Regions from separate parts of the Thalassolituus sp. ST750PaO-4 genome, predicted to be linked through region 2. Evidence: predicted binding sites of a transcription regulator. Region 2 holds the regulator's gene; the other holds the start of a gene.
The links. The regulator FliA, encoded in region 2, starts transcription of late flagellar genes. The targets are predictions, from matches to a motif close to CTAAAGTTNNNNNNNNNNCNGCCGATA.
Positions count from the first base shown of each region.

Region 1: fliK (flagellar hook-length control protein FliK) is a predicted target of FliA. The motif match lies at 1,464-1,490, and genes of this name have one in related genera.

Region 1 is NZ_JABVCB010000007.1:308,470-311,962, reverse strand. It holds gene HUF18_RS07310 (heme ABC transporter permease) at 1-66, opposite strand, end outside; gene ccmB (heme exporter protein CcmB) at 72-740, opposite strand; gene ccmA (cytochrome c biogenesis heme-transporting ATPase CcmA) at 737-1,384, opposite strand; gene fliK (flagellar hook-length control protein FliK) at 1,499-3,490, shown strand.
Region 2 is NZ_JABVCB010000013.1:862,168-865,660, forward strand. It holds gene flhF (flagellar biosynthesis protein FlhF) at 1-221, shown strand, start outside; gene HUF18_RS19365 (MinD/ParA family protein) at 228-1,046, shown strand; gene HUF18_RS19370 (RNA polymerase sigma factor FliA) at 1,050-1,781, shown strand; gene cheY (chemotaxis response regulator CheY) at 1,917-2,291, shown strand; gene HUF18_RS19380 (protein phosphatase CheZ) at 2,308-3,084, shown strand; gene HUF18_RS19385 (chemotaxis protein CheA) at 3,097-3,493, shown strand, end outside.

The DNA.
Region 1 (3,493 bases), on a different contig from region 2:
GGTAATTTCATAAAACCATTTGGGTGATCCCAGACGGTGATACAGCTGTTTAAGCCACTGCCACATAACAACTACCGCGATAAGTTGAGTTTTAACGCCGCCGCCGAAGCAAAGGGCGTCAGACATAACGCCAGCGCCAGCATGGCGCCGAGAAAACCAATCTGGCCGTTCCAGGCCATACCAATGCCCGCATGGTACACCGCACTGGCAGCAAAAATCAGAACCGGAATATACAGCGGCAGAATCAGCAGGCTGAGTAACAAACCACCGCTGCGCACACCCGCCGTTAACGCCGCGCCGACCGCGCCAAGCAGACTGAGTACCGGAGTTCCCACCGCCAGACTCAGAATCAACGCCCAGAAAGCATCATCCGGCAGCGCCAGCATCAGCCCCAGCACCGGCGCCATCAGGGTTAACGGCAGACCACTGATACACCAGTGCACCAGCGCCTTGCCCAGCGACATCGCATACAGCGATTCTCCCGACGCCAGCCACTGCTCCAGCGAGCCATCTTCCACATCGGCTTTATACAGAGCATCCAGCGACAACAGGGTTGCCAGCAACGCGGCAACCCAGATCACGCCACCGGCAATCTTGCTTAAAAACTTAGGGTCCGGATCAACGGCCAGCGGAAACAGTGCTGCGACCATTAAGAAAAACATCAGCGGGTTCAGCCATTCACCGGGATTGCGCGCTGCCAGTAACAGGTCACGCTTAATGGTTGCGGTTACCAGACTCATGCGCGGGCACTCCCCAGTTCCAGCTGTCGCAGACTGGCAATATTCTCCAGTGCGTGGTGGCTGGTAATAATCACCGCGCCGCCACTTTCAACCTGACGCTGCAGACGGCCTTCCAGCCAGCGCACGCCGGCTTTATCGAGTGCGGTAAAGGGTTCATCGAGAATCCACAACGGGGTTGGCGCCACACATAAACGTGCCAAAGCCACGCGACGCTGTTGGCCGGCTGACAGCTGCTGACAGGTGGTTTCTTCATAACCGCCCAGCTCAACCTCATCCAGTGCCGCCCACAGCTGATCGTCACTGACGTTCCAGCTGCTGACCAGCCAGCGCAGGTTTTCCAGCGGCGTCAGCGCTTTTTTCACCGCCGCCAGATGGCCCTGATATAAACGCTGTGAAGCATAAGCAGAAAAATCATCGGTCAGAGGCTCTCCGCACCACAGCAGTTCGCCTTCATAGTCACGGTTCAGTCCGGCCAGCAAACGCAGCAGCGTGGTTTTACCGGCGCCGTTCGGCCCCGCCAGTTGCAGCAGATCACCGTTGCCAACCGCTACATCCAGCTGCTCAAACAACACCCGGTCGTCGCGTTCACACAGCAACTGCCGGGCCTGCAAGTCGATAATGGTGGAGCCTGACGTGGCGGTCATGATGAACCTTATTCGAAAAAATCCGCGGCATTATATACAAAATCCCTCTGTCAGGACGGAAGCCGCCGAACTAAGATGGGTAAAGATGCGTAAACCTTGGCCGATATCAACATTATGCAACCCGAATCCGTCCCTCTTATCTCATCCGCGACCCTGAAGGCGGCCGCTCTGAATAAGGTTCAGGCGGAGGCTGGCAAGGCTGTGGACACCCCGGCATCCGGCCATGTTCAGCAAAGCAGCACAGCTGCGACAGGCACTGCCGGGACAAGCTCAGAAGGCGCGCGCCAGTCTGCCACGCAGAATTTTAATGCCCGGGTGATCAGCAGCATCGCTACTGATGAAGGTTACCGTCTGACCCTCGAAGGCCAGGACAGCTCCGGCAAACCTCAAACCCTGCAGGTCAGCAGTCAGTACCCACTGCCACGCAATACCCGGTTAACCCTGCAATTGAGCCAGGATGCAGACGGCCAGATGCGCCTGAGCATAACGGATATAAAACTCCCGCCGCAGACCAGCCCGTTACCAGAAACCTCAGCCAGCACTCTGAAACTGGCCGCCGACGCGTTGCTGGCGAGTCTGAAAAGCAACGACAAAACCGCGGCACAGATACCTGTACCGCTAACAACTGCTGCCACAGGCAACAACCCCGGTGTCTCACAGCCAGGACAACCGGCAGGACAGCAGCCAGGACAACCGGCAGCGCCTCTGCCCGCTCTGATCAGCCAGTTTCTGGCCAGCCGCCTGCCGTTGCTGAACACAACAGCCACAACCTCTGCGTCGCTCAGCAGCATGCTGCCAGCCGGAGTAAATTCAGCCGGTATCTATACCAACCCGGCCAGAGCACAAGCGGGCAACAATACTGCCCCACTAACAGGCTCAGCAGCCGGATTGCCCGGTACGGTGACCGCGCCATCCGGTTCAGAACAGGCACCTCCCAGCGCAACTCAGATGGGATCAAGAACGGATAGTGCGCGGCTCTTATCGGGCTCCGCCCCAGCTTTGCAGCAACTATTACAGCAGCCCGAACTGCCAGCCAGCGTGCGTCAGCCGCTGCAGCAGTGGCTGAACCAGCTGCCGCAAATACCGCAGCTGCAACAGCCCGCAGCCCTGCGTGAAAGTGTGCTGAACAGTGGCCTTATGTACGAAAACAAAGTAATGACCCTGCTGCAAAGCGCACTCACACAGCCAGCTCCGGGTATTTCTGGTTCAGGTATTTCTGGCGCAGCGACACCAGACGCCGCAGTAACCTCTGACAGCAGCTCGCTGTTCCGTACCCTCTGGGCCAAAGCCGGAATGGCGCAAGCGGCGGAACATCTGCAAACACTCAAAACGGCATTACAGGCTGCAGGCAATACTTCAAATACCACTTCCGGAGCTGCACCGGTCAGTCCAGCAGATGCCTTAACAGCAGCCCTGCAGACGACGCGCGAGCGACTTGAAACAGCAACAGAAACGCCCGCTCCTGCAATCAGCAACAGCCTGCTGCAACAGATTGAGCACCTTCTGCACAGCGACACTAAAGCCGCTATGGGCAAAGCGCTGCTTGCCTGGTTGCAGGTCATTGCCCAACACCGTGGCAGAGATGGGCAGGCCTCGGCACCGCGGGAGCTGCCATTGTCATTGCCAGCCGGTCTGCGTGACAACCTGCCGGAAGGCTTTCGCCTGCTGCACAGCACCCTGGCCCAACTCGAAGTGGATCAGGCCCAGCGTCTGCAGAATGGCGGCGACAACAGCCTCAGTATTCCGCTGTATTTCCGTGATGATCAGCAGCCCAGAGAAATCCGCCTGCAACTGCAGAAAGAAGAAACCAGCAGCAGCGACAACGAACAGAAAAAAGTCATACGCTGGCGTCTGAAACTGCATTTCGAACTGCAGCAACTGGGGCCGCTGGACGTGGAGCTGGACATGACCCTGCCGCAGCTGGCCGCGACCTTCTGGTCAGAACAGCAGGACACACTGGCGCAACTGCAACGCAGCCTGCAGCCGTTACGCAGTCGCCTGCAACAGATGGGAGTCGACGTCAGCGAGTTACGTGCCCGCCACGGCCGGCTGCCGGAAACCAGCCGCAACAGCATCAGACAAAGTCTGGTGGATGTGCACAGCTGAGGA
Region 2 (3,493 bases):
GTTTCAGCCTTGGGCCTGCCATGAGTGTCTCGGCGCTGACCCAGCTGCCGGTCACCCTGGTGACTGATGGACCGCACATCCCCGATGATGTGCATTATCCGGATGCTGAAAAACTGGTGAAACTGGCGGAGCAGATGGCGCGCATGGCGCGTACCCGCTGGCAGGCCGCCGAAGCCATGAGCTTCGCCACTCAGCATTCCAGTATTCAACACGGAGTATAACGACTAATGGCAAGGCATCCTGTGCAGGTCATCGCGGTCACCGGCGGTAAAGGTGGTGTCGGCAAGAGCAATGTCTCGGTCAATCTGGCTATCGCCCTGGCCGAGATGGGGCGCAGAGTCGTGGTTCTTGACGCGGATCTGGGGTTGGCAAATATCGATATTCTGCTGGGTATCAGCTCTAATAAAACCATTGAAAATGTTCTGGCGGGTGAATGTGATCTGCGTGACGTAATGGTTAAAGGGCCGGGAGGTATCCGCGTAGTGCCGGCATCTTCTGGTACGCAAAAATTATCGCAGCTGAACGCACTTGAACATGCCGGCCTGATTCAGGCCTTCAGTGATATCGGTGATGATATCGATGTGCTGATTATTGATACTGCGGCCGGAATTTCCGACAGTGTGATGAGTTTTGTCCGTGCCGCGCAGGAAGTGCTGATGGTGGTCACTGATGAACCAACCTCAATCACCGACGCCTATGCGCAGATCAAACTTCTGAATCGTGACTATGGGCTGTTCCGTTTCCGCATTGTTGCCAACATGGTCCGCACACCACAGGAAGGAAACGCTTTATTTGCCAAACTTACCAAAGTGACAGATCGTTTCCTGGAAGTGGCTATGCAGTATGTTGGCGCTATACCTCAGGACGATGCGCTTAAGCGTGCCGTGCAGCGCCAGAAAGCGGTGATCGATGCCTACCCGCGCTCCAAAGCGGCGACAGCATTCCGTGCACTGGCTAAAAAAGTGGATTCATGGCCACTGCCTTCAACACCCCGGGGGCATCTGGAGTTTTTTGTAGATCGGTTGGTTCAGGAAGCCGGGGCATAACGAGTGTCAGTAGGAAGTTGTCTGGTGTATTCCGACGTACAAAAACACGATTATGAACAGCTGGTACGTGATCATGCGACGCTGGTAAAGCGCATTGCACACCACCTTATTGGCCGTCTGCCTGACAGTGTGCAGCTTGACGATCTCATTCAGGCCGGCATGATTGGTCTGCTGGAAGCGGCACGCAAATACGATGGCGGTAAAGGTGCCAGCTTCGAAACCTACGCCGGTATCCGCATTCGTGGCGCGATGCTGGACGAGATCCGTAAAGGTGACTGGGCACCACGCTCGGTACACCGTAATTCCCGTCGTATCAGTGATGCCATTAAACAGATTGAAAGTGAAAAGGGCCGTGATGCTGAAGACAGCGAAGTCGCCGGTTTTCTGGGCATCAGTCAGGATGAATACCATGCCATCCTGAAAGACAGCGCCGGCTGCCGGCTGTTCAGTTTTGAAGAGGTTGTTGAAAAGAGCGAGTCAGGCTTCGACGTCTTTGAAGAAGAGTCCCCCAATCCGCTGGACGGTATTGAACGTGAATCCTTTCAGCGTCAACTCGCCGACGCTATCCGTCATTTACCCGAAAGGGAACAGCTGGTACTCGCCCTGTACTACGACGAGGAACTGAACCTGAAAGAAATTGGCGCCGTATTGGGTGTCAGCGAATCAAGGGTCAGTCAGCTGCACAGTCAGGCAGCTCATCGTCTGCGTGCCCGCCTTGGCGGCTGGTTGTCCTAACTCCTTCCTGTTATTGAAAAAAATCTTTTCTGAGCGCTTTGTTTCTGGATAAAGCGATAACTGTGTCTACACTAAACCTTAGGAACGACTTGGAATATAGAGAGTCGATTACTGGAGGTCGTTTTGGACAAAAACATGAAAATTCTGATCGTTGATGATTTCTCAACGATGAGACGAATCGTCAAAAATCTGTTGCGTGATCTGGGGTTTACCAATACTCAGGAAGCAGACGACGGCACAACAGCACTTCCCATGTTGCAGAATGGTGATTTCGACTTCTTAGTGACGGACTGGAACATGCCTGGCATGACAGGTCTCGACTTACTGAAGAAAGTGAGAGCCGATGATCGCCTGAAAAGTCTGCCGGTACTGATGGTGACAGCGGAAGCCAAGCGCGACCAGATTGTTGCCGCTGCTCAGGCAGGGGTTAACGGCTATGTCGTGAAACCTTTTACTGCTGCGGTACTGAAAGAAAAGATCGATAAGATCTTTGAACGTGTCGAAGGTTAACCAGGAAGACAACTTGATGGCCGGGATCAATCTGGATACCGATAACAGCGCTGTCGGCACTGAAATCAAAAACCTAGCAGAAAGCATGCTCAAGCAGCTGGAGCTTGGCGATCTCAGTAAGGCGGTAGCGTTGGTTAATAATCTCAATGAGGTTAGAGACCGCACGTTGTACAACGAAATCGGCAGACTGACCCGTGCCCTGCATGAAGCTATTAAAAATATGCGGGTTGATTCTGTCGGTGCAGCATCGGAAATTGACCATGCAACGGATAAGCTGGCCTATGTTCTGGAAATGACGGATAAATCGGCCAACCGCACCATGGATCTGGTTGATGCCGGTATGCCGCTGGCAACCGACATTCATGACCGGGCCAAAGCGTTATCTGTTGAGTGGCAGCGGTTTTTAAATAAAGAATTAAAGCCGGATGAATTCCGGGCTTTAACCAAAGACATTAATCAGTTTCTGATTGACAGTGCGAGTCAGTCCCAGCGCTTGCAGGGACAGTTATCCGATATCGTACTGGCTCAGGATTTTCAGGATTTAACCGGTCAGGTCATTCACAAAGTGGCTGCGCTGGTAACAGACGTAGAAAGCCGGCTGGTACAGCTTGTTGCCATGGCCGGCAACGTGGATTCGATTACCGGAATTGTTCATGCCGATATGGAATCGGCAGAGAAGCCGACGGAAGGCGCCAATATCGCTGCGGAGGGACCGCAGATTAATAAGTCCAGTGAAGACGTAGTTGCCAGCCAGGATGATGTTGATGACTTACTGTCCAGTCTTGGTTTTTAAAGGAGCTAACGGATGAGTTTCGATGCTGATGAAGAGATTCTCCAGGATTTTTTGGTTGAAGCCGGAGAAATTCTTGAGCTGCTCTCTGAACAACTGGTCGATCTTGAACAACGCCCACATGATAAAGACCTGCTGAATGCTATCTTTCGCGGTTTTCATACCGTTAAAGGTGGGGCTGGATTTCTGCAACTTAATCCTCTGGTGAACTGCTGCCATGCAGCGGAAAACGTCTTCGATACGCTGCGCAACGGCCATCGTACTGTCAATTCAGATCTTATGGATGTGGTACTCCAGGCGTTAGACAGCGTTAACGAAATGTTTGAAAGCGTTCGCTCCGGTGCTGCGCCTGAAGAAGCAGACCCGGAACTCATTGAGCGGCTGCATAAACTGGCATTACCTGAATCAGAAG